DNA from 4 places in the Peribacillus asahii genome. Region 1 is predicted to be linked to each of the others. Evidence: riboswitches for the same ligand, from Rfam matches in the RefSeq annotation. Region 1 holds a riboswitch; each other region holds the start of a gene.
What was found. Region 1 has a riboswitch for cobalamin ahead of BAOM_RS22965 (ABC transporter substrate-binding protein). Riboswitches for the same ligand answer to the same signal wherever they lie in the genome.
Positions count from the first base shown of each region.

Region 2: it holds a riboswitch for cobalamin, as region 1 does, so the genes downstream of both, BAOM_RS21175 (ABC transporter substrate-binding protein) here and BAOM_RS22965 (ABC transporter substrate-binding protein) in region 1, are expected to answer to the same signal.
Region 3: it holds a riboswitch for cobalamin, as region 1 does, so the genes downstream of both, bluB (5,6-dimethylbenzimidazole synthase) here and BAOM_RS22965 (ABC transporter substrate-binding protein) in region 1, are expected to answer to the same signal.
Region 4: it holds a riboswitch for cobalamin, as region 1 does, so the genes downstream of both, nikA (nickel ABC transporter substrate-binding protein) here and BAOM_RS22965 (ABC transporter substrate-binding protein) in region 1, are expected to answer to the same signal.

Region 1 covers NZ_CP026095.1:4,668,207-4,676,153, forward strand. The annotation lists gene BAOM_RS22955 (heme ABC transporter ATP-binding protein) at 1-927, opposite strand, end outside; gene BAOM_RS22960 (FecCD family ABC transporter permease) at 929-1,990, opposite strand; gene BAOM_RS22965 (ABC transporter substrate-binding protein) at 1,956-2,924, opposite strand; cobalamin riboswitch at 3,045-3,218, opposite strand; gene BAOM_RS22970 (cobyric acid synthase) at 3,270-4,793, opposite strand; gene BAOM_RS22975 (cob(I)yrinic acid a,c-diamide adenosyltransferase) at 4,811-5,347, opposite strand; gene BAOM_RS22980 (nitroreductase family protein) at 5,373-5,936, opposite strand; gene cobA (uroporphyrinogen-III C-methyltransferase) at 5,953-6,729, opposite strand; gene BAOM_RS22990 (precorrin-2 dehydrogenase/sirohydrochlorin ferrochelatase family protein) at 6,726-7,367, opposite strand; gene BAOM_RS22995 (cobyrinic acid a,c-diamide synthase CobB) at 7,371-7,947, opposite strand, start outside.
Region 2 covers NZ_CP026095.1:4,288,277-4,296,223, forward strand. The annotation lists gene nikB (nickel ABC transporter permease) at 1-803, opposite strand, end outside; gene BAOM_RS21175 (ABC transporter substrate-binding protein) at 809-2,368, opposite strand; cobalamin riboswitch at 2,548-2,759, opposite strand; partial or broken gene BAOM_RS21180 (SDR family NAD(P)-dependent oxidoreductase) at 2,834-3,346, shown strand; partial or broken gene BAOM_RS21185 (SDR family NAD(P)-dependent oxidoreductase) at 3,360-4,093, shown strand; gene BAOM_RS21190 (MarR family winged helix-turn-helix transcriptional regulator) at 4,293-4,718, shown strand; gene BAOM_RS21195 (polysaccharide deacetylase family protein) at 4,904-6,307, opposite strand; gene BAOM_RS21200 (NAD(P)/FAD-dependent oxidoreductase) at 6,679-7,860, opposite strand; gene BAOM_RS21205 (helical membrane plugin domain-containing protein) at 7,903-7,947, opposite strand, start outside.
Region 3 covers NZ_CP026095.1:1,988,255-1,996,201, forward strand. The annotation lists gene BAOM_RS09630 (putative 2-aminoethylphosphonate ABC transporter permease subunit) at 1-160, opposite strand, end outside; gene BAOM_RS09635 (putative 2-aminoethylphosphonate ABC transporter ATP-binding protein) at 162-1,184, opposite strand; gene BAOM_RS09640 (putative 2-aminoethylphosphonate ABC transporter substrate-binding protein) at 1,200-2,279, opposite strand; gene BAOM_RS09645 (PCYCGC motif-containing (lipo)protein) at 2,594-3,085, shown strand; gene BAOM_RS09650 (MFS transporter) at 3,393-4,616, shown strand; cobalamin riboswitch at 4,679-4,855, shown strand; gene bluB (5,6-dimethylbenzimidazole synthase) at 4,924-5,580, shown strand; partial or broken gene BAOM_RS09660 (DUF421 domain-containing protein) at 5,792-6,494, opposite strand; gene BAOM_RS09665 (3-hydroxyacyl-CoA dehydrogenase) at 6,675-7,439, shown strand; gene BAOM_RS09670 (acyl-CoA dehydrogenase family protein) at 7,476-7,947, shown strand, end outside.
Region 4 covers NZ_CP026095.1:3,002,254-3,010,200, forward strand. The annotation lists gene BAOM_RS14700 (GNAT family N-acetyltransferase) at 160-714, shown strand; gene BAOM_RS14705 (CidA/LrgA family protein) at 875-1,270, shown strand; gene BAOM_RS14710 (LrgB family protein) at 1,245-1,928, shown strand; gene nikC (nickel transporter permease) at 2,453-3,304, opposite strand; gene nikB (nickel ABC transporter permease) at 3,286-4,224, opposite strand; gene nikA (nickel ABC transporter substrate-binding protein) at 4,261-5,892, opposite strand; cobalamin riboswitch at 6,051-6,239, opposite strand; partial or broken gene BAOM_RS25575 (hypothetical protein) at 6,695-6,820, opposite strand; cobalamin riboswitch at 6,996-7,177, shown strand; gene BAOM_RS14735 (MFS transporter) at 7,425-7,947, shown strand, end outside.

The DNA.
Region 1 (7,947 bases):
ATTCACAAATGCCTGATGCCATCCAGTTCCAGAACCTGTCACTCCTGAAGACATCGTCCGCAATGGAATCGGGGCATGTAATTGAATCATTTCATCTGAAACCTTTAAATATTCCCCATTAATCACACATGATTCTTTCTCTGAATCATGCTGATCGGGGACAATAAACATTTGCGGTCTTGGAATCGCTGGATGTGGATGCTTTTCAATCTCTGTTCGATATACTTGCTGAATTCGTTCTTGCTTTAGCACCTCATTTGGAATGTCGTTTACCCTTACTTGGCCTTTTTCAAGCAGCATTAAACGAGCACAATATAAACCAGCTAAATTTAAATCATGAAAAATAGCAATGACCGTTAGCTCATACTCCATCGCCATCTTTTTCATTAAATCGAGCAGCCCTTTTTGATAGGAAAGATCGAGATGATTCGTTGGTTCATCTAGAAATAAAATTTCTGGTTCTTGAGCAAGTGCTTGGGCTAACAATACACGTTGTCGTTCTCCCCCAGATAACTGTTCAAACTGATAATCGCTAAAATCGGCTACCCCTGTCTGTTCCATTACTTTCTGAACAACGGCTTCATCTTCGTCTGACCATGAATGAAATAGACCTTTTTGATGGGCATATCGACCGAGTGAAACGGTTTCTTTCACCGTATAAGAAAACGCAAGCGAAGAATGCTGTGGTAAAACGGCAATCACTTGTGCTAATTGCTTTGCTGAATATTCCTTTAGACTTTTGCCTTTAATTTTAATTGTACCGGCTTCATAAGCTAACACGCCGCTTAACATGCTTAGGAGTGTTGTTTTTCCGCTTCCATTTGGGCCGAGTATTCCAAACAACTCCCCTTTATTTACCGTAAAAGAAACCGAATCTAAGACAGGGTGATTATAATACCCACCCGATAACCCCGTTACTTCAAGCATCTTATCTCTCCCCTTGCCTTCTTCTTTTTAGTAAAATTAAAGCAAATGCCGGCGCACCAATTAAAGACGTAATAACGCCAATTGGCAATTCAGATGGTGATATAACCATCCTTGCGACTAAATCAGCTAATATTAAAAAACCACTGCCGATGAGTAACGATAACGGCAATAAATGTTTATGATCCGGTCCCCAAATTTGCCGAATAATATGAGGAATAACGAGACCAACAAAGCCAATCGTCCCTGATACAGCAACAGCAGCTCCGGTTAAAACAGAACCTGCTATTAAAATAGTTAACTTCCGTCTTTGTACATTCACACCTAAATGCTTCGCCCGATTTTCCCCAAATGTCATGGCATTTAGTTCCTGAGTATTCATCATTAAAATCAGTGAACCGATAACGAAAAACGGCAGGATAATTACAATATAGTTCCAACCGCGCATCGACACACTCCCCATGAGCCAGCCGATAATTTGACGTAATTCCTCACCTGTTAACGCAATCATGAGCGAAATGAACGCACTTAAAAATGAACTAAAAATAATCCCTGTTAAAATAATCGTTTCAACCTTCATCGATCGATCCATTTTTTTAGCAAAAAGAAGTACACAAAAAATCGTGACGACCGAAAAGATTACGCTCAATATCGGAAGTGTAAAGCTACCTAAAACAGGTATAGAAAGTCCAAGAAAAATCGTCGCAACGGCTCCAACAGATGCGCCTGAAGAGACCCCTAATGTATATGGATCGGCAAGCGGGTTGCGCAACAAACCTTGAAAGGCAGCTCCCGCAATAGCGAGAGATGCCCCTACTAAGCCCGCTAACAACACACGCGGCAAGCGAATATTCATGACAATATTCGTAAACATCGTATCTGGTTGTGCTGCAATGGGTAAATGAAATACTTCCTTACCTAATATCTGAAATAATGTGAGAAAAGGAACCGAAACTGAACCAATTGAAATCCCTACCATCATCGAGAATAGTAGAAAACTAACGGCAATAATATAAGCTAAAGGTTTATTATTAGTTAAAGATTTCCGGATAGATTGCTTCAGCAAGTTCCTCTACTCCCTCTACTAAACGTGGGCCAGAACGAGTAACTAAATCAGAATGCACATCATAGATCTGTTCCTGTTTAATCGCTGTAACATCTTCCCACCCGTTGCGGCTTTTCACTTGAGCAACTGGGTCTTCTGTGTAGTATCCATAAGTCGTAACGATTACATCTGGATTAGCAGCAATCATTGATTCTTCATCAATTTTAGCCCAGCCTTCAAGATCTCCTGCTACATTATCTGCTCCAATGATTTGCAGCATTTCATTCATAAATGTATTTTTACCCGGAGAGTAAATTTCAGGTGCTGGCGACACTTCAATCAACACTTTCTTACGGTCCTGCTCTGTCACAGCCTTCGCTTTTTCTTCAATCTCCTTTAAATCTTCCTGCATATCTTGAACAAGTTCTTCTGCTGCTTCGTTTTCACCTGTTGCTTGACCAATCATTTCAATGGATTCATAGACCTGTTCAAAGTTTTGTGAATCATTAACGACTAGTACTGGAATACCTACTTCTTTTAATTGTTTAATTCCTTCGCTTCCATTATGAGCATTAGAGGCATGAGCCAGCACTAAATCCGGCTCCATTGCAATTACCTTCTCCGTATTCATCTCCATGCCGCCGATTTTCTCAATCTTCTCTACTTCTTTTGGATAATTATCGTTATCTGAAACACCGACAACATTGTCACCTGCCCCTAGTTCAAAAACAATTTCTGTGTTGCTCGGAATAAGGGAAACAATTTTTTTCGGCTCTTTTTCAATTGTCACTTCTTCACCTGCAGCATCCTTAATTGTCACCGGAAAAGCTTGAGTAGCAGTTGGTTCATTCCCTTTAGAAGTTGAAGCATTTTCTTCTTTAGAAGAATCACCACATCCTGCCATAAGACCTACCGAAAGTACTAACACAGCTGACAAACTAGATAATTTTTTCATGCTTATCCCCCATTTTTCTTTTTTGAACATAGAAAAAACACCTCCTACAGGATCAGAGGTGTTTGCATGGCTATATGTATAAATGGATATCCGCCATACACTTCCCTATCCGCGTAGGTGCATAAGTGTTCGAATATGGCAGGTCTCCTGGCTTTTAGAAACCGTTTACAACACCTTCCCATAAATATACAGTGGCATTCGTTGCAAACTTCTAATAACAGTGGCGGGACCGCGTTGGATTTTCACCAACTTCCCTTTTAAGTCAATGTAGACACCTTATCCGTTTCATATGTATAGTTCATTATGCTTGATTATACACTAAAGACGGGTAAGAGATAATCTTTTTTATGATTTGAAGGAAAATTCAGGATTTATTAACTGATACACACGTTCCATATCCATATGTTGCTTTACATGATTCGCAAGCAAATTATAGGCTTCTTCTCGTCTCTCAGCATCCGATTTAACCGTTTCCTGTACTTCCGGCAACCCTTTTTGTTTACGAATTTGATTAACTAGCTCTCTCGTAAACTGACGATTATGGAACACGCCATGAAAATATGTACCGATGACAAGCCCATCACTCGATACGGCGCCATCCTCGCGGCCATCTTCTAATAATAAAAAAGGACTTGCTTTGGCAGCATCAATTTTTGTTCTTCCAAGGTGAATTTCAAAACCTGAAAGTGTCATCTCACCTAATCCGATTGCTTGAACAAGACGACCTGTCATTTGCTTTGTTTTCTTTTCTTTATTAAAAACGGTCTTCACTGGAAGCAAAGAAAGGCCAATCGCACTTTCACCACTGCCTTCTACTGCATCAGGATCTAGTAGTTCACATCCTAGCATTTGAAAACCGCCACATATACCAATAACTCGCTTTCCTTTTGCATGAAGTTCACAAATGGCCCGGTCAAATCCTTCCTCTTTCAACCACGCTAAGTCACCGATTGTATTTTTCGTACCCGGAATAATTAATAGATCTGGTTCGCCAAGCTCTTTTAATGAACTAACGAGGCGCACACCAACATCCGGTTCATCAAAAAGTGGATCCACATCCGTAAAGTTAGAAATACGCGGCAGACGAATCATCGCTACATCGATAGCAAATTCATTTTGCTTTGGTTTTTTAAAACGTAATGAAGAAAGGGCAAGGGAATCTTCTGCTTCAATATTGACATCAATATATGGAACAACACCGAGGACTGGGATGCCTGTTTCCTGTTCAACCCAACGGATTCCGTCATCCAGCAGTTCACGCATACCACGGAATTTATTAATAATAATGCCTTTAACACGCTTTCTTTCCGCTTCATCTAAGAGTGCCAGCGTTCCGACAATAGAAGCAAATACGCCTCCGCGGTCGATATCAGCAACTAAAATAACCGCTGCATCTGCCAAATGAGCCATTCGCATATTAGCAATATCTCGATCTTTCAAATTAATTTCTGCTGGACTGCCTGCCCCTTCCAAAACGATTACATCATAGGATTGTTGCAGCTTACGAACGGATTGTTCCACGATTGGCATCGCTTCTTGGACAAAGTTGTTACGATAGCTTCTTGCATCCATATCTAAAAAGTGTCTACCATGAACAATCACTTCTGACACCATATCTTGCTTTGGTTTTAATAAAATAGGGTTCATATCGGTTGTCGCCACGACACGTGCTGCTTCCGCTTGAACGCCTTGCGCTCGTCCAATCTCACCGCCATCTGATGTCACGAATGAATTCAGCGCCATGTTTTGTGATTTAAAGGGCACAACGCGTAATCCATCATTAGAAAAAATTCGGCAGAAGGCTGTACAAATGACACTTTTCCCTACATCAGAGGATGTCCCTTGAATCATAATTGCTTTTGCAGTCATAAACATACCTCGCTTCTTTAAAATTCTAATCCTTTTACAGCAGGAATTCCGTTTTCATAGTAATGTTTCGTCGCATCGATTGTAGACACAAGATCAGCAAGCTCGATTAATTCGTTCGCTGCACTTCTCCCTGTTACAACGAGATGCATATGAGAGGGGCGGTTACGAATCGCTTCCACCACTTCTGCAAGCGGTAGGACATCATCGATTGGAAATGTAGAAATCGCTAATGCATTGTTTAGTTCATCTAATACAAGCAAATCTATTTCAGGATTTTGTAGTGCTTCTTTCGCTTTTACCCAAGCCTGCTTTAGGGCTGCCCGATGTTCTTCTGGTGTTTTCGTCCATGTAAACCCGATGCCCAATTGCTCCATTTCGACACCTAACTTCCGAAGTGCCAATGCCTCGCCATATGTGCGTTCTGGCGATTTAATAAACTGCAAGTATTTCACGTTCATTCCTCGACCAATTGCCCGAAGCGTCACACCAAGTGAGGCCGTTGTTTTTCCTTTTCCCTCACCTGTATAAATCAAAAATAATCCTTGGCGTGCCATCTCAATCTCCTCTTTTCCTCATGATTTAGAGCCAAACGGTTTTTTCGGTATAAGGAGTTCGTTTCGTCGCTGGCACTTCTTGATCGGCTTTTGGATACCCAATAAAAATTGTCCCTACTACCTTTTGATTTTCCGGCGATCCAATAAACTGATGCATTCTTTCGTCATGAACAAGACCGACTCCTCTTGTACGCCAAACAAACCCGAGACCAAGCTCTCCAGCTGCAAGCCACATCGATTGAATCGCACAACATACTGCGAATACATTATCGTGAGAAGCATCCGAATCATCCGGAATCTGATCTGCCGTTACAACAATGACGACCGGTGTCGATGTTACAACTTTTAGTGAACTTTCTACTAAATGAGGCTTAGTCGGAAAACGTTCTTGCAAGTATTCTTGTGCTAATGCTTCATAACGCTTTTTTGCTTCATCTTTAATCACATAAAAATTCCAAGGCTCACGCAGACGATCATTCGGTGCATATGTCGCAGCTTCTAATAACTGTTGAATTTTTTCCTCTTCAACTGGAATGTCCTCATAATTACGAATCGCACGCCGCTCTTTCAGTGCTTGAATAATCGACAAGTTATATCTCTCCTTTTTAAGGTGTAACCGTTTCTGTTTCTAGTATTTTTTCGTACCATTTAATTTTGTCACGTAATTGAACAACCTCACCGACAAGAACCATCGCTGGGTTTTGAATATTCTCTTGTATGACTAAATCACGAATCGTTTCGAGGTTTCCAGTAACCGTTCTTTGTTTGTCGGTCGTTCCCCATTCAATAACAGCAACAGGTGTTTGAGCGGATCTTCCATGATCAATTAATTGTTTACAAATATACGCTAAGTTGCCAACACCCATATAAAAGGCCACTGTATCAATGCCTGTTGCAAGCGCTGACCAATTCAGATGGTCTTGGCCTTTACTATCACGACCGTGCCCTGTTACAATCGCAAAGCTTGATGCATGCTCACGATGTGTGACAGGAATCCCCGCATAGGCAGGAGCCGCAATGCCTGCTGTTATACCAGGGACAATTTCATATTCGATTCCATGCTCAGCCAATACTTCTGCCTCTTCAGCACCTCGCCCAAACACGCACGGATCTCCCCCTTTTAAACGGGTCACCGTTTTTCCTTCTAGCGCTTTATTCACTAAAAGGGTATGAATTTCATCTTGAATAAAATGATGTCTCCCTGGTGATTTTCCGCAAAAGATTAGCTCAGCTCCCTCTTTTGCATATTCTAATAATTTCGGATTAACAAGCCTGTCATAAGCAATGACATCCGAAGTTTGAATACATTCAAGCCCATAAACTGTAAGCAGCTTTGGATCACCTGGTCCTGCACCAACTAAATAGACTTTTCCTTGACTCATGGCGCAATCCCCCCTGTTAATAATTGTAGTAAGCGCGCTTCTCGTTCTTTATAATTGGCTTGCTTCGTCAACTCCAAAAATTGCGGTTCAAGCAAACCTTGTAATATGTGTCTTCTTATTGTACTATCCGCAACTTCTTCTATCACTCTTTTTCGTGATTGTTCAAGAAACAGCAGATATTCTTCGTATACTTCATCATACTCTTTCGCAAGATCTTGTTTAATTTTCCGGGCCAATCCTGGACTCGCTCCAGAAGTAGAGACTGAAATCGTCAATGCCCCTCTTCGAAACGAAGCTGGCACGATAAAATTACTTAAATCAGGACGGTCAACAAGGTTTATTAATTGCTGATTGTTCGCAGACTCGTATACTTGCCTATTAATTACCGCTTGATTAGTAGCTGCAATAATTAAGAAGAAATCCTGCAAATCCTTCGGTTCAAACCTCTTTTGCTTCCAGATGATTTTTTTTGCTATAAACACTTCCATCATGCTTTCATGGAGGTTCGGACTGATAACCGTCACTTCAGCATCCGCTTCTAACAACGTCAAAATCTTTCGGGCTGCAACTGCTCCACCGCCAATCACAACCGCTTTTTTTCCTGAAAGATTCAACATAGCTGAATAATAATTCACCATGTTCTACTTCAATACCTTACGCTTATGATGGACACATGCCTGAATCCAACGCTCAACAATTTCTGGATTGGAAGCGAAGTGGAAGTGTGTATAGCCCGCGACAAGGTTTTCTTTTAAATATCCTTCTTGTTTCTTGCCAAAACGGCCCTTAGTTTCATATGCATATGGCAAACCTTCTGTTCGTTCATACGTTGAGTAATGAAATTCATGACCTTTTGCTTGTTGATTCGGATTAATTAGGAAATTCCCTTCTGTTCCGAATATTTCTCGATAGCCTAACGCCGCTAGCTTCTTCTGCATCGTTATTTTTCCAGGAATGAGCCCCACCATTGGATACTCCACACCTTCCGTGCTGGCAATCGATTCTGTTAAATACATAAAGCCGCCACATTCAGCGAGCGTTGGGATGCCGCTCGTAACAGCTTGTTGAATCGATGCTTTTGTGCGTTCATGATGAACTAACTCAGCTGCAAACTCTTCCGGGAAACCTCCCCCAAGATACAAACCATCCGCTTCAGCAGGAACTTCCTCATTCTTTAATGGAGAGAAATACGTCAATTTTGCTCCGTAAGCTTCTAAT
Region 2 (7,947 bases), 380 kb from region 1:
GACTCAATAATATATCGTCCTAGACCTGGCCATGAGAAAATAGATTCTACAATAATACTTCCACCTAGCATAAAAGCAAAACTTGTCCCTATCATCGTCACAATTGGTAAAAAAGCATGCTTGAGCACTTGAAAAACTAATATTCGTCTCTTGGACATGCCCCTTGCTCTAGCCGCTTTCACAAAATTTTGGTTCATCATATCCAACATACTTGTCCGTAACACTCGAGCATACACGGTTCCTAATCCTAACCCCAGTGTTAGCGCTGGTAACACGAGATGCTGCCAAGTGCCATTTCCCATAGAAGGAAGCCAGCCATATTGCACAGAAAATAAATAAATGAATAGAAATCCTAACCAAAAAGAAGGAACCGCAGACCCGAAAAGAGCCATAAGTCTGCCGATTCTATCTAATATCCCTGCTGAATAGATAGCTGTTGAAATTCCTAAACTGAGAGTAATCACTAGCATAATCAATAAACCAGCACACGCTAGTTCTAAAGTAGCCGGTAACCTTTCGAATAGTTCATCAACGACGGGCTCTTTAGAAACATAGGAGTTTCCCCATTGCCCAGTGAAAACCTCCTTGATCCATTGGACATATTGACTCCCTATAGATTCTGTTAATCCTAGCTCCGAGCGTAATGAGTCTAGTGCTTCTTTTGATGCAGGAACATCATTCACTTTTAACATAATCGTAGCCGGGTCTCCAGGCGATACTCTTAGTAGTAAAAAAGTAAGCGTAGCGACGCAAAAAACAACAAAAACTAATTGAATCAAATGTTCTATGAAAAACTTAATCATCTACACTATTCCACATCAATTTGTGAATGATTATAGTAATACTCAATCGGATGAGCAACAAATCCTTTTAAACCGTCTCTAACAGCAAATACCGTATTCGGGAAAACAATAAATGACTGTGGAATATCTTTATTAATTTCCTCTTGTATTTGAATAGCTAATTGATTGCGCTTCTCCAAATCCGTTGTTTGACTTAACTGATTAATCATTTTATCAACCGAAAGAGACACATACTTACTCACATTTGATTCACTATTAGATTGATAAAATATTTCTAAGAAGTATTGTGGGTCACCTGTATGTGCTGTTAACATGCTGTACATTGATAAATCCCAATCCTCATTCGCTAATGTATCATCAATATTCTCTACTTGACGAATATTGATTTTCATTCCTTCAGCTAATAATTTATTTTGAATTACTTCTGCCATTACTGTTAATTCTGGACGCTGTGGAAACGTTAATAATGTCGCTTCAAATGTCTTTCCTTCTTTTTCCCACATGCCCTCAGAATTTTTCTTCCAACCTTCTTGCTGCATTAACTGATTAACAGATTCTGTTTCTTCTTTATTTTCCACTTTGCCAAATGGCAAGACAGGAGAAAATGTACTATGGGCTACAGACCCTTGTCCTTTCATGACTGAATTCACAATCTCTTCACGTGGAATCAACATATCAACCACTTTCCTCAATGCTAACTCTTTAAATAGAGGAGATTCCATATTGTACATCAGCATATGTGTTCTTAATGATGTAGCGGTTAACACTTCAAATTTTTTATTCTTCTCTAAAACATCAATATGATCAACAGAAATATCGGTTGCCCCGTCTACATCTCCAGATTGTAAAGCCATTAGTCGCGTATTAGCATCAGAAATAAATTTAATTGTCACTTCAGATAATAATGCTTTCTCGCCCCAATAATCTTCATATCGTTCAACAATAAGTGATTGATCTTGATTAAATTGTTTAATTTTAAATGCCCCTGTAAAGGCAGGATAGCTATCTTTATCATTAATTGTTGCTACATCTACGATGATTGTTGCTGGGTCAGCTAAATGCGCAATTAAAGCCGCATTCGGTTGTGTAGTTTCAATTTTCAACTCAGTATCTGACACGGCTTCCATCGATTTAATTTGTAATAAATCTTTCGCTTTTGGGTTTTTATCGATAGAACGCTGTAATGAGTCTTTTACGCTTGTAGCATCCATTACTTTCCCATTATGAAAACTTACATTTTTTTGCAATTGAAATAACCATGTTGTGTCATTTTCTTGTTTCCATGATTTTGCCAGCCAAGTTGTAGGCTCCAATTCTTCATTTAATTTAATTAATGTTTCCGCTGTTCCAGAGCGCATAACTTCCCAGCTATCACTACCATGTGGGTCAAGGCTTGCTGGACTCCACGAAAAAGCTAAGGTTGCTTTTTGGTTTGAATCTTCTTCATTAGTACCTTTGTCTGTTGATGTTTCATCATTTCCAGCACATCCTATAAGTGCTAGAAAGCATAAAGCAAGAACCATCCATAATCCTAAGTTTCGTTTCCTATTCCAATTCTTCAACATGTTCTTCCCCCTATAAAATGATTAAAAACAAAAAAGCATTTCTGACTATATAAAGAGGTCAGAAATGCTTTTAATGATAAAAATAGGGAATCTACACCTATAATCATCCATAGATGATATACGTACAGACTTGTGATTATCAGCACACTAACCACCTCCCTAAAAATCCCGTAGGTCTAACAGTGATGTTCAAATAGGTAGGTCTCCTGACTCAGGGCATTCACTCTCAATCCTTCCCAGGTGTTACCCCAGTGGTTTTTCTGAAAGCTCACAGCATATCATACTGTTTCCCTACACAGTGGCGGGTCCGTGTCGGAATTAAACCGACTTCCCTATTAAGCAAACGAAACTTCCTAAAGCTTCATTGTGCACCTATTTTCTACATATGAAATTTTTAACATTCTGTTATTTCAAACACTTATATTCTAATTAAAAATAATAGTTATATAATTAACGATTGTCAATGGAAAACTAGACATTCTAGTTAATAATGCACATGTATCAAGACAGATGCTTTTCAATGAAACAACAATGGAACATTTTAATCTTTCTTTCGGAACTGGATTCTATCCTACATTCCATTTTATGCAGGCTGCTTACCCTGAATTAAAGAAATCTAAAGGTAAAGTGATTAACTTTGCTTCAGGTGCCGGAATTGATGGACAACCTACACAAACTTCTTATGCAGCCGCAAAAGAAGCGATCCGCGGAATTTCTCGTGTTGCCGCAAACGAATGGGGCCCAGATGGAATTAACGTCAATTTAATCTCACCTATTGCGCTTACTCCGGGCGTTCAACAATGGCGTGAAAATGATCCAACATTATACGATGCAATGATTAACAAAATTCCGCTTCGTCGTCTTGGTGACCCAGAATAAGATATCGGTCGAGTAGCTGTTTTCTTAGCCGGCAGCGATTCAGATTATATGACTGGACAAACACTTATGGTAGATGGCGGTACTATTAAATTACGTTAAGGAGGAATTTAGCATGGGAAGATTAGATAATAAAGTGGCTATTATAACAGGTGGAGCATCAGGTATTGGAGAACGCATGGTTGATTTATTCAGCCAAGAAGGGGCAATCGTCATTGCCGCTGATATTAACGAAGCTGCACTGGAAAAAGCAAGTCAAAAAGAAAATGTGTATGGAATGAAATTAAATGTAGCTTCGGAGGCTGATTGGGAAGCTTTAACGAAAGAAGTAAACGAACGTTTCGGGAAAATTGATATTCTCGTGAACAACGCAGGGATTTCTTCAGAAAAACCTTACCAAGAGATTGACATTAATGATTGGGAAAAAATGATGGACATTAATGGATTTGGTCCATTTGCCGGCATGAAACATGTTACTCCTTATATGGCAGCGCAAAGGAAAGGCTCAATCATTAATATCTCTTCTTATACAGCTCAAATCGGTCAAGGCTTTAATCATTACTCAGCGTCTAAAGGTGCAGTACGTGCTGTATCTAAGGCAGCTGCAACAACTTTTGGTTATCAAGGAATACGTGTAAACGCCCTATTCCCTGGAATTATTGAAACACCTATGACAAAATCGTTAGAAACATCAAAAGAACTTCTAAACCGTTTAGTTCAAGCAACTCCCCTTCAACGATTAGGTCATCCGGAAGATATTGCAAATGCAGCATTATTTTTAGCACCTGATAAATCGTCTTATATCACTGGTCAGAATTAATTATTGACGGCGGCTTTTCTGCTCAATAAAATTAATTATATGGTCGTACGAACCTTTTCCGCATGCACTTCCTGTTTCGACAGGGAGCTTTACTGGATGTCAAGTATCGTAATAGACCCCTTAAATACAAAGGGGCTTTTCCTATTAAATAGGCTTTGTTAAACAATATTGTTGATTATACAACGACCTATAACAGAGCCATTAAATAAAAGAAAGGGGTGATAAGAGATGACAAAACAAACAATCTTTGAATTGATTCATATGATGGATCAATTAACGAATAATATGATTATTAAATGGAATAAAATGTTCAAAGAGAACCTAGGGATTTCCCATATTCTCGTACTAAATTATCTTAAAGAAAATGGAAAAAGCCGGCCATCAGATATCGCAAGAGCTTTAGGATTAACTCCTCCCTCTTTAACTCACTTATCTGAAAAACTCGTACAAAAAGAATTGGCCACACGAGTTGTTGATGATGAGGACCGAAGAATTATTTATTTAGCGATTACAAATAAGGGCGTTGAAATGGTTCAGATAGCACATGAAACAGGAAAGACATTACGCACAAATTTATTCGAAACATTATCAGAAGAAGAGCGACAACAACTATTAACTATCTATGAGAAGCTTAACCACTCGCTGGAAAAATAAAAAACATATGCTTGTTCTCATGTAAGACCAAGCATATGCTTTTTACTATATATATTCAAGTTGTTAAACTGGTATAGGAAGGCCCCTCGCTCGTACAAGACATTGTTTTCCTATGAGCAGAAGCTAAAAATCATTCTGCTAACTAAATGAGATGTAATCCTAGCAGAAAACTAATTTAGATTATACTAATCTGCTTTTCTTAATTTCTGGATTTCCTGTAATTCCGAAATCGTTACTAATTGATAGCCTTGCTTATTAAGTCGTTTAATAATTTCAACAGCAGCCTCTGCACTTGATTGATAAATATCGTGCATGAGAACAACTTTTCCATCCTCTGCTTGAGCCATTACTCGTTTTACAATCTTATCTTTATTACGAACTTCCCAATCCTCTGGATCAATATCCCATAAGATTACATCCATTTTCTTAAAATACTTAGTAATTTTTTTATTTGTTGCTCCATATGGCGGGCGCATATGGATGGGTTCATATCCACTCACTTTTTTAATAATAGATTGGGTTTCTTCAATTTGACTTGTCACTTGCTTCTTATTTAACCTTGTTAATTGTGGATGGTCCCATGAATGGTTTCCTACCTCATTTCCACCCTCTAACATCTCTGTAATCATATCCGGATAATATTTCACTCGACTTCCCAGCACAAAAAATGTCGCATGGCTATCGTATTTTTTTAATGCCTTTAAAATGGTCGTAGTCGTACTTGTATTCGGGCCATCGTCAAATGTAAGAGCAATGACTTTTTTATTTGGATCAATATTCATTTCTCTTTTAGGAAGCTCTGCCACAGCATTTGGCGGCTGAATTTCTTTAATTTTATTTTTATTAGCCTTATTATTTTGATATGTATCCAGAAGATCATTTTTAAAGACGTTCTTTTTAATAGCAATTGTTTGTACGCCTAAATGATCAGGAGCAACTTGATTAGGTCTGAAATACAACACGATTGTATCTTCTAATATACTAAAATGACGAAAATTCTCTTTTATCGGCTTAGTTCCGTCTTTTAAAGTATGCATTGAAGCAGCAATGTCTTGATTTTTCTTTAGTTGTGCATAAGAAATAGTAGATAATATAGATAAGTAATCTGATTTTTCCTTAAAAATATCCTCCAATGAAAGGGACTTTTGTAGTGGAATATCGAAGTTAAACGTCTGTAGGTCTATATAACCATCCTGTTTATCAATTTGCTTATATTCTTCAAACACAATCGTCACTGTTTGTTTACTATAATGGACGATATCATAAGTAATACTTAACTCGGAAGTTTCCTTTTGTGAGGAATTTTTCCCACTCAACTCTTTCTCGTATTGAGAAATTCTCTCTGTTACATAATTTTTCAACGTTTCATCAATTATGTTCATTTCGAAGAATGGATAACTAACCGAATAACCTCCATATGTACTATCTTTGAGTAACATTTTCATCTCTACATCCGAATATTTGTTATCCATACTTTTTACCGCTTGAGCCTTTGAATTAATCAAATAACTAGCTATTCCTATTAACATACAACAACCGATTAGCGCAATAAAGACCCTCTTATAATTCAGTTTTCTCTTTCTTTCCATTTGTTACTCTTCCCCTTATATAATTCTAATAAATAAACACATTAAAATATCAGTTCTCTCAAGCGCTAGTTATATAAAAAGTTTTGTATGCAGCAATTTAGATTGCACGAAGGCAAGAAATCTTCCTCTCTCTGATTTTACCAGTATTGATGTTTTTAGCAATGGCAAAGTAAATAATTATCAAGAAATTGACGAAAAACAACGAGAAAAATAGAATGTTAGCAAATATATAGGTGTACCCTTTATTCATCATTATTATATGAACCTAAATCGCAATATAGCTGGATTTTTTTATAAAACTTATGAACAATAAAAACCCCTATTCCAAAAAATCGAAATAGGGATTGTGATTATCTTAACATATCTCCAAATTAATAGGCGTAAGTATACAACGCTTTAATGTGAGACATGTAACGAATGTTACTTGCTTCTTTCATCAATGTTGCCGGAAGACCTTTAAGTGGAGTGTTGTTAGCTCCGATTGTCGCAACACCATCTTTGCGTCCAAGACTTGCAAGTGTACCTGAGTTTACAGGATTAAACTTATCCATTTTTTGGCCTGCGAAGTATGCAAACAAGTTGAATCCAACAAGTTCACCCATTTGCCAAGCGTTTTGTGCAGTTGGTGCGTACGGACGACCGCCTTCTTCTGGGAAAGCAACAGCGCTGTCACCAACAACAAATACGTCGTTATGTGATTTAGATTGAAGGAATTCATTAACGGTTGCTCTTCCACGGTCCACTTCAAGACCTGATTCACCAACGATTGGAAGTGCTGCTACGCCACCTGTCCAAACAAGCGTGTTAGCGACGATTGTTTGACCGTCTTTTAATGAAATCTCATTTCCTTTAACACCTGTTACAGGAAGACCTGTTAAGAATTCAACACCACGTGCTTCTAAGCTTGCTGTTGCGCGTTCGATTAAGTTATCAGGTAGAACTGGAAGAATTTTAGGACCAGCTTCTACAAGCTTGATTTTCAAATCGCTGAAGTCTACGCCATATTGTTTCGCAATTTTCGGGAAGTTATCAACGATTTCACCAACTAATTCAACACCTGTTAATCCGCCACCGCCGATTACGATAGTTGCATCTGCTTCATTTTTCGTTTTCGCATATTCACGAATGCGACCTTCGATATGATTGTAAATTTTATTAGCATCTGCTACAGATTTTAATACTAGGCTGTTTTCTTCAAGTCCTGGGATACCGAAGAATCCAGTTTGACTTCCTAAACCAACAACAAGGGCATCGTAAGTTAAGATAGAACCATCAGCAAGTTTTACTTCTTTTTTGTCTACGTTGAATGATTCAACTTTAGAAATTTTAAGGTTAATATCTTTTCCTTTGAAAAGCTTTTCTAAAGGCACAGCAACAGCTTGTTCTTTAATAGTTCCACCTGCAAGACGATGTAATTCTGTGATGATTTGGTGAGTTGGGAATTGGTTCACCACTGTAACTTGAGCTTCATCCTTGTTTAAATATTTACGAACAGTTAAAGCAGAAAGTACTCCGCCATAACCTGCACCTAAGATGACGATATGTTTTGACATAGTTAATCCTCCGTCCTTACGAATTAAATGTGAAACAAACTATTATTTTTGGCTATTTTTTTCTGCTGTAATTTGAAGAAAAGCGTT
Region 3 (7,947 bases), 2.1 Mb from region 1:
CTTCATGTTGAAATGCTTTTGTAAATAGTGTTGCTAATGGTAAGACTAATACACCAAGAAAAATGAGAATAATAGAGAGAAGGAGGGAGCGTTGTATCCAATCATCCTTATGTATTCTGTTCCTTGATTCGATGCTATTTGTCTTACGAATGACATCCATATTAAACAACCACCTGTCCTTTATAAGTAAGGATTCTTTCCGCTGGCAATGAAATATGGGTGTTCACGCCTTTTGAAAGGTTAAATGTATGCACATCATGAGTAGAAACATCTACTTTAATAGATCTGCCATACAAGTAAGAAGAAGAATCTATAACTTTAAATTGAACGCGATAGATTGGCCCGCGAAACTCAATTTCTTCTACTTTTGAAAGAATGCCTTCTTTATTGGATAAGCGGATATGCTCAGGTCGAATGGCAAATGTATTTTCAACATCTCGAGTAGGTTCGGCATTCTCCCAGAAGTTAATTGAACCAATGAAATCGGCAATGAATGGATTAGCAGGTGTTTGATACACTTCTTGCGGTGTTCCGATTTGCATGACTTCTGCATTATTCATAACGACGATTTTATCTGCCATCGATAATGCTTCATCTTGATCATGTGTCACCATAATGGTTGTAATTTGAAGCTTTTCTTGAATCGAACGAATTTCTCTACGCAGCTTTTCGCGCACTTTGGCATCAAGAGCAGAGAGAGGCTCATCAAGAAGCAAGAAATCCGGTGATAAAGCAATGGCACGTGCTAATGCAATCCGTTGTTGCTGACCGCCTGACATTTGAGCAGGATATTTATCTTTTTGCTTTAGCAAATCTACGAGGGCGAGTGATTCTAGAGCTTTTTCTCTTGCCTCTTTTTTATTGATTTTTCTTGCTTTTAATCCAAATTCAATATTTTGCAAAGCTGTTAGGTTAGGGAAGAGGGCATAAGACTGGAATACAATGCCGAAATTCCGCCTAGCAGGCGGCAGCGTCGAAATATCCTGACCATTCATAAAAATACTTCCAGTAGTCGCTTCTTCTAAGCCGGCAATAATTCGAAGCAGCGTTGTTTTCCCACATCCACTTGGCCCTAGTAAGCAAACAAACTCTTTTTTGTTAATATCGATAGAAATATCATTTAAAGCTGTAAATGAACCAAATTGTTTATGAATTTGATCGATTTTTAAATAGGGATTAGTCAAGGTTACAACTCCTTTTTATTCTTTCGGTTCGGCTTTTTGGCCATATTGTTGTTCCCATTTTTCTAGGATCGTGCTTCGGAATTCTGCAGCCCATTTTAAATTATTGTCTGCATACATTTTCTCTTCGACACCCTCTGGAAATGCTTCGAGCTGTTCAAAATTATTTTTCATCGTAGAGAAGCCATTCGCTTCATAGTATTTTTTCATTACTTCATCAGAAATTGCCCAGTCAAGGAATGCTTTCGCTAATGTGTCGCTTTCTTTGTCTTCTTTTTTAATTAGGGCGTTGGCTTCCACTTCCCATCCAAGACCTTCTTCAGGCAAGATGATTTCTACCGGAGCACCTTCTTGTTTTTGCTTCACACCGCTGTATACTAATGAAACGCCAATTGGATATTCGCCAGAGGCTGCAAGTTTGGCTGGTTTAGAACCAGAGTGTGTATAAGTTCCAATATTGTTATGTAATTTTGTCATGTAGTTCCAGCCTTTTTCGTCTCCCATCATTTGTAGCCAAGCAGAGACAGTCAAAAATCCAGTGCCGGAAGAAGCGGGGTGAGGCATTACAATTACTCCTTTATATTCTGGTTTTAATAAGTCTTCATACGATTTCGGAATAGCTAATCCTCTTTTTTTCAACTCTTGTGTGTTCACGACAATTCCTGTCATGAAGGTCGTGTTTCCAACCCATTTTTCTGGCTGTAAATTATCTTTATATTGCGGAAGAATTTTATTACTGTCTTTTGGTGTATACCCTTCAATCATGTCTTTCTCATCTAATTCTAGTAAACTAGATGCCGCCGTTCCCCAGACTACATCAGCTTCTGTATTTTTCCCTTCTGCAAGCAATTTAGCGGTAATGATTCCTGTAGAATCTCGCACAATATTCAAGTCAATCTCTGGATATGTTTCCTCAAATGTCTCTAAATACTGTGGAATCAATTCTTCTTCTATTGCTGTGTAGACGGTTAATTCTCCTGATAAATTGCTTGATTTTCCATCTTTTGTTGATGTGGTATTACTAGTTTCTTGTCCGCATGCTGTTAACATAAATGCACTTGATAAGACCAAGCATGTTTTAAAAATATTGTTTTTCATTGTTTTTACTCCTTTTTATGTATTTATTCCTATGAATACAATATAAAACCACATTATTAAGGTGGTATTAATTTAAAGTAAATGAATATTAAGAATATGGCGGAATATTGTTTTTATATGAAAAAGAGGTAATGAGAGATTTTGAATAAGACAGGTTATGAACTAATAGAATAGGAGGTTGGAGGAATAAGTAGTAGTGAAGAATCCTATCAATTGAATGTTGATAAATTTGTTTTAAGAAAACATTAACTTTGAAGAAACTCCTCTTTTTCTAGTAAAATAAGAAAAACCAAATTTTTCTAGAGGTGTATATGATGAGATGGAAAAAAACAATGCTAACGTTTGGAATTTGTTCTACCTTATTACTTGGAGCTTGTTCTAGTAAAGAAGAAAGTCATGATAATCATCCAATTCATACGGAACATACAGATTCAGGTGATATTCGTGAAGAGACAAGCGGGGTAGAACAAATGCCTGAATTTCTAGCAGATAAATCAGAAGATATGCAGACAATCTATGTAGCTGCTGCTAAACATCAAAAGCTATTAGAGCAAATCCCCTGTTACTGTGGATGTGGGGAATCGGCCAATCACAAAAACAATTATGACTGCTTTGTGTTTGAAAACAAAGAAAGCGGAGCTGTTGTCTGGGATGATCATGGGACTAAATGTGGTGTCTGTTTAGAAATTGCCGCTCAGGCAGTAGTTGATTTTAACAACGGAAAAACGGTAAAAGAAATACGAGAAGCGATTGATCAACAATATGAAGAAGGATATGCAAAGCCAACGGATACGCCGGAAGTGTAAAATTATTATTAATTTAGTAAAAAATGCATTGAAAAAAATAGGGAAAAACTGTAATATAAGTACATCATAAATCGAAAGGGTGACCGTAGGACGATGATTAACTAATCCTGTTTTGAAGAATAGATTCGTTATATAATACGAAGTTATTTTTGAATGGGATTAGTCTGTACTTTAAAAAAATCATTGAAGTTGTAGTACATGGTGTACTACGTCTTTTTCCATGGTTTTAGACGACCTTCTATCCAAAAATAACGGATGGGAGGTTTTTTGTTGTCTCCCATAATCATTAATAGAAAAGGGGACTGTTATGTCACAATTATTGAAAAATCGATTTGTTCAAGCGATTTTCCTATCCGCTTTGTTTCTTCAAATAGGCATTTGGGTGAGGAATTTTGCGATTTTGTTATTTATTATGGAAAAAACAAATGGAAATGCTTTTGCTGTTTCCATGATCTCTGTTGCTGAATTTGCTCCGATTTTTATTTTTTCTTTTATTGGCGGGACATTTGCTGATCGTTGGCGGCCAAAAAGAACGATGGTATGGTGTGATATATTAAGTGCTATTTCGGTTTTTGCGGTAGTTCTCACACTAGTGTTTGGTTCTTGGCATATTGTCTTTTTTGCTACATTGATTTCGTCGATTTTATCGCAGTTTTCTCAGCCGTCGGGGATGAAACTATTTAAGATGCATTTAAGCCCGGAATTGCTGCAGTCAGCGATGTCGATTTACCAAACGATTTTTGCTGTCTTTATGGTGCTTGGGCCTGTTCTTGGTACGATGATTTTCCAACAATTTGGAATCGTTGTGTCGATGGTTGTTACAGGAATAGCCTTTCTTCTTTCTGCAGTGATGCTTCTATTCATTCCAGCTGACCATAAAACAGAGGATGAACAAAAAGCTACAACGTTACTTGAAGATATGAAAAGCGGAATTCGTTATGTTCTTGCTAAAAAGGAATTGAAGCTACTTGGAATTTGTTTTATGGCTGCAGGACTTGCAATCGGACTTATTCAACCTTTAGCCGTTTTTCTTGTAACAGAACGATTAGAGTTAGCAAAAGAAAATTTACAATGGCTGTTAATGGTGAATGGAATTGGAATGATATTGGGGGGAGCGGCTTCTGTTATATTCTCTAAATCTCTTCTTCCGCAAAAGCTTTTAGTAATCGGGATGCTAGCCAATGCAATTGGGATGAGTGTGATTGGCTTTTCAACAGACCTTACATTAACTCTTGTCGCTGAATTTGTGAACGGATTTTTCCTCCCATGTATTCAAGTCGGCATTAATACGATGATTTTACAAAACACAAAATCAGAATTTATTGGAAGAGTGAACGGTACGTTAAGTCCGCTTTTCTCTGGAGCGATGGTGTTAACAATGAGTACTGCTGGTATTTTAAAAGAAATGTTTTCAATTATTATGATCTTTGAAGTAGCAGCGATTCTATTTATTATCGGGCTTTTGTTTATTCTACCAATCTATAACATGCAAGCATCAGAGAATGTTGAAGGAATGTTATCAAAAGAGTAAAATCTTGACTTATTATATGAGTCATGGTAATTTAGTTTCGGATAACAATAGTATTAGACATATTATCTAAACGCCATATTGGTGCTTCCATGTGGAAGAGAATAGGGAAATCGGTAAAACGATGCGGAGCCCGCCACTGTAGTTGAGGAGTCGCTGTCATAGCCACCGGATTATTTCCGGGAAGGGACAGACTGACGTTGAATCAGAGCCAGGAGACCTGCCAGTATTGGATGTTCTGAGATTTGGCAAATTCTCAGCCTATTTAGGCTGGGAATTTTTTTATTGTCTAAAAATTGGAGGGATTAGTATGAATAAGTTAAGTGAAGAAGAAAAAAGTGGAGTCTATAAAGCGATTTTTAATCGAAGAGATATTCGGACCTTTTTACAAACACCAATTCCGGATGAAACATTATATAAACTATTAGAAGCGGCTCACAGTGGCCCATCAGTTGGATTTATGCAGCCATGGAATTTTATCATTATTAAAGATGACGAAACAAAGAAAAAGCTAGCTGCGATCGTTGAAAAAGAACGACGCGCACTCGCCATTCATTATGAAGGAACGGACCGCGAGTTAACCTTTTTAGATTTGAAAATTGCCGGAATTCTTGAAGCACCTGTCACAATTTGTGTAACATGTAACCCATTCAGTGCCGGTGACCATGTACTAGGAAGAAACTCGATTCCAGAAACGGATTTAATGTCCACAAGCTGTGCCATCCAAAACATGTGGCTTGCTGCCTATGCAGAAGGACTAGCAATGGGCTGGGTGAGCTTTTATAAAAAAGCTGATGTCAGAACGATTTTGAATATTCCCTATCATGTGGACCCAATCGCCTTACTTTCCGTTGGTTATACGGAAAATTATCCAGATCGACCTTTGCTAGAGATCTACAATTGGGAAAAGCGGCAACAATTGGATGGATTGATTTTTGAGGGGGAGTGGGGAGGTCGCTCTAAATAAGTCAATGACTATGTATTTTGTAAATAGATAAGTGTATTTATAATGATATTCGTTGAAAGTTTAAGAGGGGAATCCTGTTGACTTTGAATAACTATTGCTTTTAAAAAAATTGCGAACCTCCATCAATGTAGTGTATACAGGGGGGTTCGCGAATATCTTTCTTTATAAAACAACCATACCAACTTATCCCCACTACGGCATAGTATCCTCCTTAGTTAGAAGATGAGGATTGAAACTGATAAGTCTGTACAAAAATCCCGTCTCCCTCCAACCATTCAGCGATAAAAACATCTTTATAATCTGAAATATTTTGTGATGAGAGTTGCACCTTTAACCAATGTTCATCAAATCCTAAATCTTTTAGTTCATCCCACAGTACTTCCCCATCACGAATGAGCGTAACAGGAACGTAAACAGGTGTCCCTGAAAGATTGAAATCCTGCAATGTTGTTTTCTTTCTGATACTGTGGTTTTTTTAAAATGCTAATAGAACCGTTCGCCTCTAAATAACAAAAGGCGACTTCTCGAATCGAAAAGGTTTCACTTTGCCGAAGTAAGCTTTGTAACTGATTAATATTCATCCGATTTTTCCTCAACTCTTCTCGGTCAACCACTCTATTTTTAATAAGAGCAGATGGTTTTCCTTCAAAAAGGCCACGAAACCATAAAGATTTTTGTCCAAGATATTCGACTATAAAGAGCAAAATTCCCCATAATACCATGGAGTATATAACATAAAGAATCCCAATTTGATGATCGTATAAGGCGTTGCCTAGTAATTCTCCTAATACTATAGCGGAAATAAAAGTGAAAGGTGTAATTTGATTAATAATTTTCTTGCCAACGAATTTGATGATTATAAAAAGCAGAAAAAATCCCGCAATCAGTTCTATTGTTAAATGCATGATTTTCATGCTATACATACTCCAATCTTTAAACATGATGATAACATTCCTATTTATCTCCAAATCGTAGCTGTTATAATACGAACTTTTTGTAAAAAAAACCATAAAAAGGGTATTGATATATGAATTTTCGAAATAGTCATGCTAATATAAAAGTATATTTCAAATATTTGGGAGAGGGGTACTCGTATGAACATTCAAGATTCAATTGCCATTGTAACGGGTGGAGCTTCTGGTCTTGGGAAGGCGACGGTACAACATATTGTGGAAAATGGCGGAAAGGCCGTCATTCTTGATCTTTTTGAAGAGAATGGTGCGCAACTTGCTAAGCAGTATGGTGAGTCCGTTTTGTTTGTGAAAACCGATGTAACGAAGGAAGAGGACGTTCAAAGAGCTGTCGACCAAGCCGTTCAGCGATTTGGGCAGATTAATACTGTTGTCAATTGTGCGGGGATTGCTATTGCAAAAAAGGTTTTAAGTCGTCGAGGGATTCATGAATTGGAAGCGTTCTCAAAAGTGATTTCTGTTAATTTAATTGGCACGTTTAATGTGATTCGTTTGGCTGCAGAGAAAATGGCTCAAAATGAAGCAAATGAATCAGGAGAAAGAGGGGTTATTATTAACACCGCTTCAGTTGCTGCTTTTGAGGGCCAAATTGGACAAGTTGCATACAGTGCTTCAAAAGGTGGAGTCGCTGGGATGACGCTTCCGCTTGCCCGTGAATTTGCTTCAAATGGCATTCGTGTCGTATCGATTGCGCCAGGCTTATTCCACACACCGATGGTTGACGCGTTACCGGAAGAAGCGATGATTGCTTTAGGAAAAACGGTACCATTCCCATCTCGTCTTGGTTATCCAGAAGAATATGCGAAATTAGCAGAAAGCATTATAACGAATCCGATGCTGAATGGGGAAACGATTCGTTTAGATGGCGCGATTCGCATGCAGCCGTAGACAAAATGATGATGTTGCCTAGAGGAGGACTGACAGTTGAAGCATCCATATTTAACAGATGATCATGTTATTTTTCGACAATCATTGCGTAAGTTTTTAGAAAAAGAGGCTGTTCCTTTTTATGAACAATGGGAAGAAGATCGAATCATTCCACGTTCATTTTGGAAAAAGCTTGGGGAACAAGGATTTTTAGCTCCAGATTTACCAGAAGAGTATGGTGGTTCAGATGTGGATTGGGGCTTTTCTGTTGTGGTCAATGAAGAGCTTGAACGAGTTGGTTCGAGTTTAATTGGCGTAGGTTTGCATAACGATATCGTCGTTCCGTATATTTCTGCTTATGGAACTAGAGCACAAAAATCGCGTTGGCTGCCAAAATGTACGACAGGAGAATGTATTACTGCGATTGCGATGACGGAACCGGGAGCAGGATCGGATCTTGCTAGTATTAAAACAACAGCTGTCTTAGATGGCAATCATTATATTGTGAACGGGCAAAAAACATTTATTA
Region 4 (7,947 bases), 1.7 Mb from region 1:
TCTGACAATAAAAATAGGGAAGGCAAATGGTGCGCCACCGGTTTCCCGGTTCTAGTGGGTTCGATTCCCACCCCGAAATTTTTTGATGAACGACTTAAAAAATTTCGAGGGTGGGCGGCAGCTACGCTATAGAACTGCCCTCAAAGCGGAGGGATGGAAATGTTAAAGAAAAGAGAGTTTGTTGATTGTTCGTCTCTTTATGATTTAATGTCGCATCCAGATGTCTTCCCTTTCGTACGCCAAAAAGTAGATTCTTATGAAGAGTACGTTTTTGTTACAAAGCAAACGATTGAAGCTGAAGAAGCTGGTGAACTAATTTCAAGAACAATTTTAGATGAATGGGATAATCCGATCGGCTGCATCTCCCTATATGATGTGGAAAATAGTGCAGGATTTCTCGGTACATGGTTAGGTAAACCATTCCATGGAAAAGGCTATAATACCCTTGCAAAAGAGGCTTTCTTTAAAGAAATCTTTTTTGAACTTGGTATAGAGACCGTATTTATGCGCATTCGCAAAAAAAATATTCGCTCTTTAAAGGCAGCTGAGAAACTCCCTTATGCGATAAAAGTAAACGAAACAAGAAAAGCATTATATGAACAAATTAACCAAAATGAAGATTTATTCGATCTTTTCGAAATTCCAAAAGATTTATACACGCTGCATATCCTTCGACAAAATGATGACAATGATCAACATCTTATGGAGGCATAGTGCACTTAAATCCCTTTACCATTTGTGTAAAGGGATTTATTTATTGACTGAAAAGTTAATCTTTTCTGATTATTACTCTATTCATCATAATGATATTTTCGTATAATAAACACATCACTTGAACATTTTTCCAAAAAAATCGAAAGGATTTGTTTCAATTATGATGAAAAAAGGATTTCTTTTTATCATTCAACTGATAGTGCTTATTACCATTTGTAAAATTGGTTACTTATGCACAGATTTCTTCCATTTACCCATTCCTGGAAACGTTATTGGGATACTCTTATTATTTATCCTGCTTCAAACAAATGTCATAAAGCTGGAATGGGTGGATTTCACAGCTAGCTTCTTTGTCAAGCATCTCGCTTTTTTCTTTATCCCGATTGCCGTTAGCTTAATGACATTAGGTGCTTTATTCTTCCGCTATGGATGGGCTTTAGCACTTGTTCTGGGCATCAGTCTAATCGTTGGTTTTATCGTCTCTGCATTAACCGTACAAAAGCTTGCACAGAAAGGAGAAGTCAAACAGCATGGAAACGTTCATCACCATCTATAGCATCAGCATCACCATTATTGCGTACATATTAGCAAAGAAAATATATATGAAATATCCATCACCTCTGACAACACCTGTTTTTTTATGTACGGTTGCTATCATATCAACCTTACTTATCAGCAACTTACATTTCGAAGACTATGTAGTAGCGAAAGACATCATCACATATTTTCTCGGACCCGCAACAGTCGCTTTAGCTGTACCACTTTATAAAAATCGTGCGATTGTCGCAAAATATGCCATTCCAGCGATTAGTGGCATTATTCTTGGCTTGGCCGTCACTTTATGTATCGCCATCACCATTGCTAAACTTTTCTCTTTCGGTTTAAACCTGATTCAAGCACTCGCTGTAAAATCAGTTACGGTCCCAATTGCCGTTGAGATTATGTCGTTATATGAAGGGGACGCAAATTTAGCGGCCGCCTTTGTACTTATAACAGGCATTCTTGGTACAATGATTGCTCCTTGGATTATGGATAAGTGCCATATCACAATGCCTTTTGCTCGCGGGATTGCATACGGAACAATTGCCCACGGTCTTGGTACTGCTCACGCTGCCCAAGAAAGTGAATTCACCGGAGCAGTAGCTGGAGTCGCGATGGCAATTGCTGGTATTATAATCGCTCTCTGTTTCCCTGTGTTTTATTCTTTTTTATAAAGTGAAACTTGTATCAGTGGGGGCTTTAAGCGTAGGATACACATCACCTATACAAACAGGTTCGAACCTCAGTGAGCCGAACCTGTTTGTATAGGAAATTACGTCATACCAGCATTTAAAAGGCTATTTTGTCTGTTATAAATTTCTTTGAATACGTTTTTGACTACGATTGATAAAAAATACGTTATCGGAGGCAAGGGGATACAGACCTTAAAATTTTTTAGTTCTAATCATATCATTATTCATGTTATTGTAAGTGCTGAATATTACCAATAAAAGTAATTCCAACATTGAGCAGAGTTCCCTTATTTTCGAAATTAAATTACAATTGATAACTTTAATAATCCTCTTTATTATCTTTTAAACTTAAGTAGATAAGATTAGAGCCCCGTGTCCGGGGGGCGAAATAACAGTCAAAGTATTGATTTAATAAGGTTTTACAAGTTCAATATGACAACCACGGGGTGTTGATACGACTACATTCAAATTTTTTACGGTTAAAAGAGGAGAAGCCATCTTCCCTTCTATTCCTTTTTTAGGTCTAGAGCATCCCTTAAGGCCTCCCCAAACAAGTTAAAAGCAATCACAACGATGAAGATCATCATCCCCGGGTACAGCATCAATGAAGGATTATTTCTAAAAAATGGCTTACTATCATTAATCATCATTCCCCATTCTGCCTCCGGCGGCTGTATGCCCAGGCCTAGAAAGGATAGGCCAGAAATAGATAAAATAACTCCCCCTATGTCCATAAAGACTAATACAATAACTTGAGAGATAATGGTAGGTAAAATATGTTTAATGACAATAATGAGCCTTGGTGTCCCGCATATTTTAGCTGCTAAGACAAAGTTTTGCTTCTTTACACTAAGAACCATCCCTCGAATAACACGAGCATAAAAAACCCATTGAACGAGCACCATGGCCAAAATCAAATTACTAAGACTCGTTCCTAGGACTCCAATTAAAGCTAAGGATAGAAGAAAGCTTGGGAATGCCATGAGAGTATCACATAGTCTCATGAAGAAATAATCAACCTTACCGCCTCTAAAACCCGCATAAATACCAAGCGGGATACTTATCATCATCGTTAATCCCATGACAAGGAATGCTGTTCCCAATGAGATTTGTGTTCCATAGATTAATCGAGACAATATACATCTCCCTAAATGATCAGTACCTAATGGAAACTGGGAGGAAGGTCCTTGCAGTTTCTGCGTAATATCAATCAAGTTCGGATCATTAGGAGCAAAAAAAGGAGCAAAAAGAGCCAATACCATCATGAATAAAATAATCATGCTGCTAATCATCATGAGCTTATGTAATAACAGCTTTCGTTTCACGTCTTGTAACACTCTTATTTCTCCCCTTCCCATCGTATACGGGGATCCAGGAAAGAATACATAATATCCACAAGAAGATTACAGACCACAAAAATCACGCTCATAAATAATACACACCCCTGAATCATTGGATAATCTTGATTTAGAATAGATGTGACAAATAATTGTCCCATGCCAGGCCAAGCAAAAATTGTTTCAACAATTACCGCTCCGCCTAGCATGTTCCCTAAACTCATCCCAAGTCCAGTTATCACAGGCAATAAGGACTTTTTTAAAACATGCCTGCTAACGATTAACCTTTGACGCAAGCCTCTTGCTCTAGCATACATAACAAATGGCTCATTCAAGTTTTCCAGCATACTAGCCCGAAGCAATCGCATATACGTACCTATATAACCAAAAGCAAGCGTTAAGGAGGGAAGCACTAGATGAGCCAAAGTTCCCCTCCCCAATACAGGAAATAAATCTAATTTCACAGATAATAAATAGATCAAAAGAAATCCAAACCAAAAGGAAGGCATAGAGACACTTACAAAGGCAACTATTCTACTAAACTGATCAACAAATTTCCCCTTGTAAATAGCCGAAATTATTCCTATAGGTAGACTAATAACAACAATAAAGATAAGCGAAGCACCTGTTAATTGAATCGTTGGAAATAAATGCAACAATATCTCGTCCCATACAGCATTTTTGGATACATAGGACATTCCTAAATCCAATTGCAACACTTTCCCCAACCATTCTAAATACTGGATATATAATGGCTCATTTAATCCAAGCTCAACTCGAAGGGCTGTTACGGCCTCATCCGTAGGTGGAATATTAGACATCCTTAAGTAGGCTACTGCTGGATCTCCAGGAATTAAATAAATCAGGATAAAAGTGATGAATGAGATTCCTAATACTATTGGAATTAAACTTGTGAGACGCTTAACAATAAACCAACCCATGTAGTACTCCTTAAGTTGTTTTTAATTATACTCAATTTATTTAACATCAATTGAAGTTAAAGGCACCTCAACTTCTTGAGGTAAAAAATCTACCCCGCTAATATTTTTATGATACACGGCTACATTAGACTGATAAGATATTGGTAAGTAAACAGCTTGTTCATGCAAGGTCGTTAAAATATCTGTATATAACATTTTTCTCTCTTTTTCGTCTGTAGTTAATAATACTTTCTTAATTTTTTGATCTAGTTCCTTCTTTTTAGGTAACCCTAGTAAAGCAGTGTAATCTGGACTTCCATTTTCCGAATCTGTCGTAATAGCAGCTAAATAAGAATGCGGGTCAAACGGTACAGCCCATGTTGATGTAAATAATAAATCATACTTACCTTCAAATGCGGTTGTCCAAAAAGTATTTGTTTCCTGACTAATCAATTTAATATCTATCCCTAGTTTTCTAAAATCACCTTGAACAAATTCTGCGATTGACTTTTGAATGTTGTCTGTACTATTAAATAGAAGTTCCAGTTGCAACTCTTTTCCGTCTTTTTCTCTAAATGGTTTCCCTTCTACCTTTTTCCATCCAGCCTCATCCAATAACTGTTCTGCTTTTGCGGCATCATATTCATAAGGATCTACATTAATCTTTGTGTAATCCAAAACAGGTGGAAATAAAGTATCAGCCTTTTCTTCCATACCATAAAAAATATTATCGATAACAGCCTGTTTATTAAAAGCATGGTTGAGAGCTAACCGAACTTTACGATCTTTAGTAGCTTCGTTATTTGTGTTAAAAAGCAGCGTTCTTGTAGCTGTAGGTTCTGACAATTTGGTTTCATATTTTCCAGAATTCTTCAAGAATTGGAATGAATCTTGGCTGATGACGCCGTTACCAAAAATAAAATCAAGTTCCTTTTTCTCAAAAGCTAATACTCTAGACTCGCCGTCCGTAATAACTTTAACAACTACCTTATCTACTTTAGGTTTAGTATCCCAATACTGTTCGTTTCTTTCGAATACAGCAAACTCATTTTTCTTATATTCGGTCAATACCCATGGACCAGTACCAATCGGCGACTTGAGTCCGTCCTTAAATGTATTTTGACTGTCAGGAAAAGCAGCTTCGCCCACAAATCTCAAAGGTCTGACATAAGTTAGTTCTTGAAGAGTCGGATAATACGAGTTATTTAAAGTAAGTTTAAATGTATATTCATCGACTACTTCTGTACTTTTAATTTGATTAATTAATTCCACCCATTCATGTTGTTTACGATTATCTAAAACCGTATCAAAGTTTTTCTTAACGATTTCAGCATTAAATGGCGAACCATCAGAAAATTGAACATCTTTTCTCAAATGGAATACATATTCTTTTCCATCTTTCGATATATCCCAGCTCTCTGCTAACCAAGGCTGAATTTCTCCACCTTCACCGTAATAAACAAGAGGTTCGTATACCATAGCCTGGGAAAAAAATTCATTTGGAAAATAAGTATGTGGATTTAAGTCACCAATATCTCCCGGCCAAGAAAAAGTAACAACTTTTGTTTTTTCTTTATCTGACGCATTTTCTTGATCTTTTGTTGTGTTGCTGCAACCAGCAACAAAGATTGTGAACATTACTAGTAGTCCAACAAATGAACGAAATAAATTAGATCTTTTTAAAAGCATATTTTCTCACCTTCAATTACAAATTTTAATTATTCGATAAAATATAAACTACAAAAAAAGCATTCCTAACCAGAATTTATCAGGTCAGAAATGCCTATAGCTTCAGAACAAGTTCGTCTTCATAGCACTCTAATACCTCCCTATCTCCCGTAGGTTTAACAGCATTTCTAGAACGGGCAGGTCTTCTGACTTAGGTTCATCATCTCTATGCGCCTTCCCGGATATTATCCAGTGGCTCTTATACATAGGACTCCCCTTTACAGCGGCGGGACCGTGCCGGATTTTGCACCGGCTTCCCATTTAAGTATTCGCAATTAAACGAATACACCCATTCCAATACCATATGAAATTTTTCTTTATCTTCATAATGAAATATAAAGCTTATCTAGCTTGAACATGATTAAGTGAAAATCATTTGTAAACTATTATATTTTATTAGTTTCAACCTTAAGTAATTTTTGATAAATTCAGCCACTAACCCTATCTATAAACGAAATACAGTAAATAAGAAAGAAATTACACATGTTCTCTCAAAATGGAAATATTCACTTCATGGAAATGAAATCAAAAAAAGTTTACCTATCACAAATTATATTCGTTATTGCAAATTTATGCTATATCAAATTATGATCCTGATGTTTTTTGGAATGAAACATAATACATAAGAACTGTTAGTAGCATTACAGTGATAATAGATAAAAAAAGGCAACTTCACCTAAAGGCGAAATTTGCCCAAAATCAAAAAGAATCCATCCATCACCTTGTTCGAATTAGCTTCTTTAAAGGAGACTGGAATGCGAACTTAGTTAATCACATTCAAAACTTCTTGCTTGTAACGCTCCCTCAAGATCTTAGCGATATCGACCATTCTCTTAAGAGCAGCAAATGTTTCATCTATTTTTCTTGTTTTAAGACCGCAATCAGGATTACCCACAGAATAACTAGTAAGAAACTTTTGATTACACTAGATATTTTAGTCAGTTTTTTCAGAAGTAATGTCTAGATCGCCAAGCTATAGCGCGGTAAGTGGAAATATTGGTGTTAAAGGAACAACTAGAAAACCTTGACACATATGTGAAGTGTGATATAGCACTCCATAATCGAATATTATGTAATGCTGGTGCCAGATTGTTTAATCTGGCTTAAAAGGGAAACCGGTGAAAGTCCGGTACTGTCCCGCAACTGTAAATGAGAGCTACCTACAAATAACCACTGTCGAATGACGGGAAGGTGTAGTTTAGTGATAATCATAAGTCAGGAGACCTGCCAGTGATTTACAACATCGAAAAAACCTACGGAGGATAGGGAGATGTTAGAACACTTGCATGACTTGTACAAATATGTACTTTTACATAGAATCGTTTTCACAGCTACTACCTTGTGTAGGAGCTGTTTTTTATTGCATGGGGATGTGAAGAAATAGAGAGGAGAATCGATAATAGTGAAGCAAAAATTCAATAAGAGGAACTATACAAGTATCAGGGGAAATAGGTGAGGAGCAGCCGTTGAACGTAAAACCTATAAGCTTCAAAATGATCCAGCTCTATTTGCTATCGATGCTATTCTTTACAGCTAATTCCGTATTGACTGTAATTTTCCCTCTACAGGCAGAGCATTATGGCTTTAAAACCTCTGAGATTGGAATCATGATGGGGCTCTACATGTTTGTTTGTATGTTCTTACGCCCATTTGCTGGACAAATGATTGCTAAATATGGTGTTAAAAAAGTGATGTGGACGTTACTCATTGTTCATGCACTAGCACTAGTATTGTATGTCTGGTTAGAAGTGGATAGCTTGTATGCTGTTCGATCACTCCAAGGTGTGGTCACAGCCTTCTTCTCTATGTCGATGCAAATCGGGATTACAGATATTTTACGAGATAAGGATCGTGGACAAGGGATGGCCATGTATTCACTTTCTACGGTGCTACCAGGATTGTACGGACCTGCACTAGCCCTGTATTTATGGTCGGATATGCAAGCCATTTATGTATTGGTCATCATTCTTGCGCTGCTACCACTACTTCTACAATTTAGAACACCATTTGAAGAAA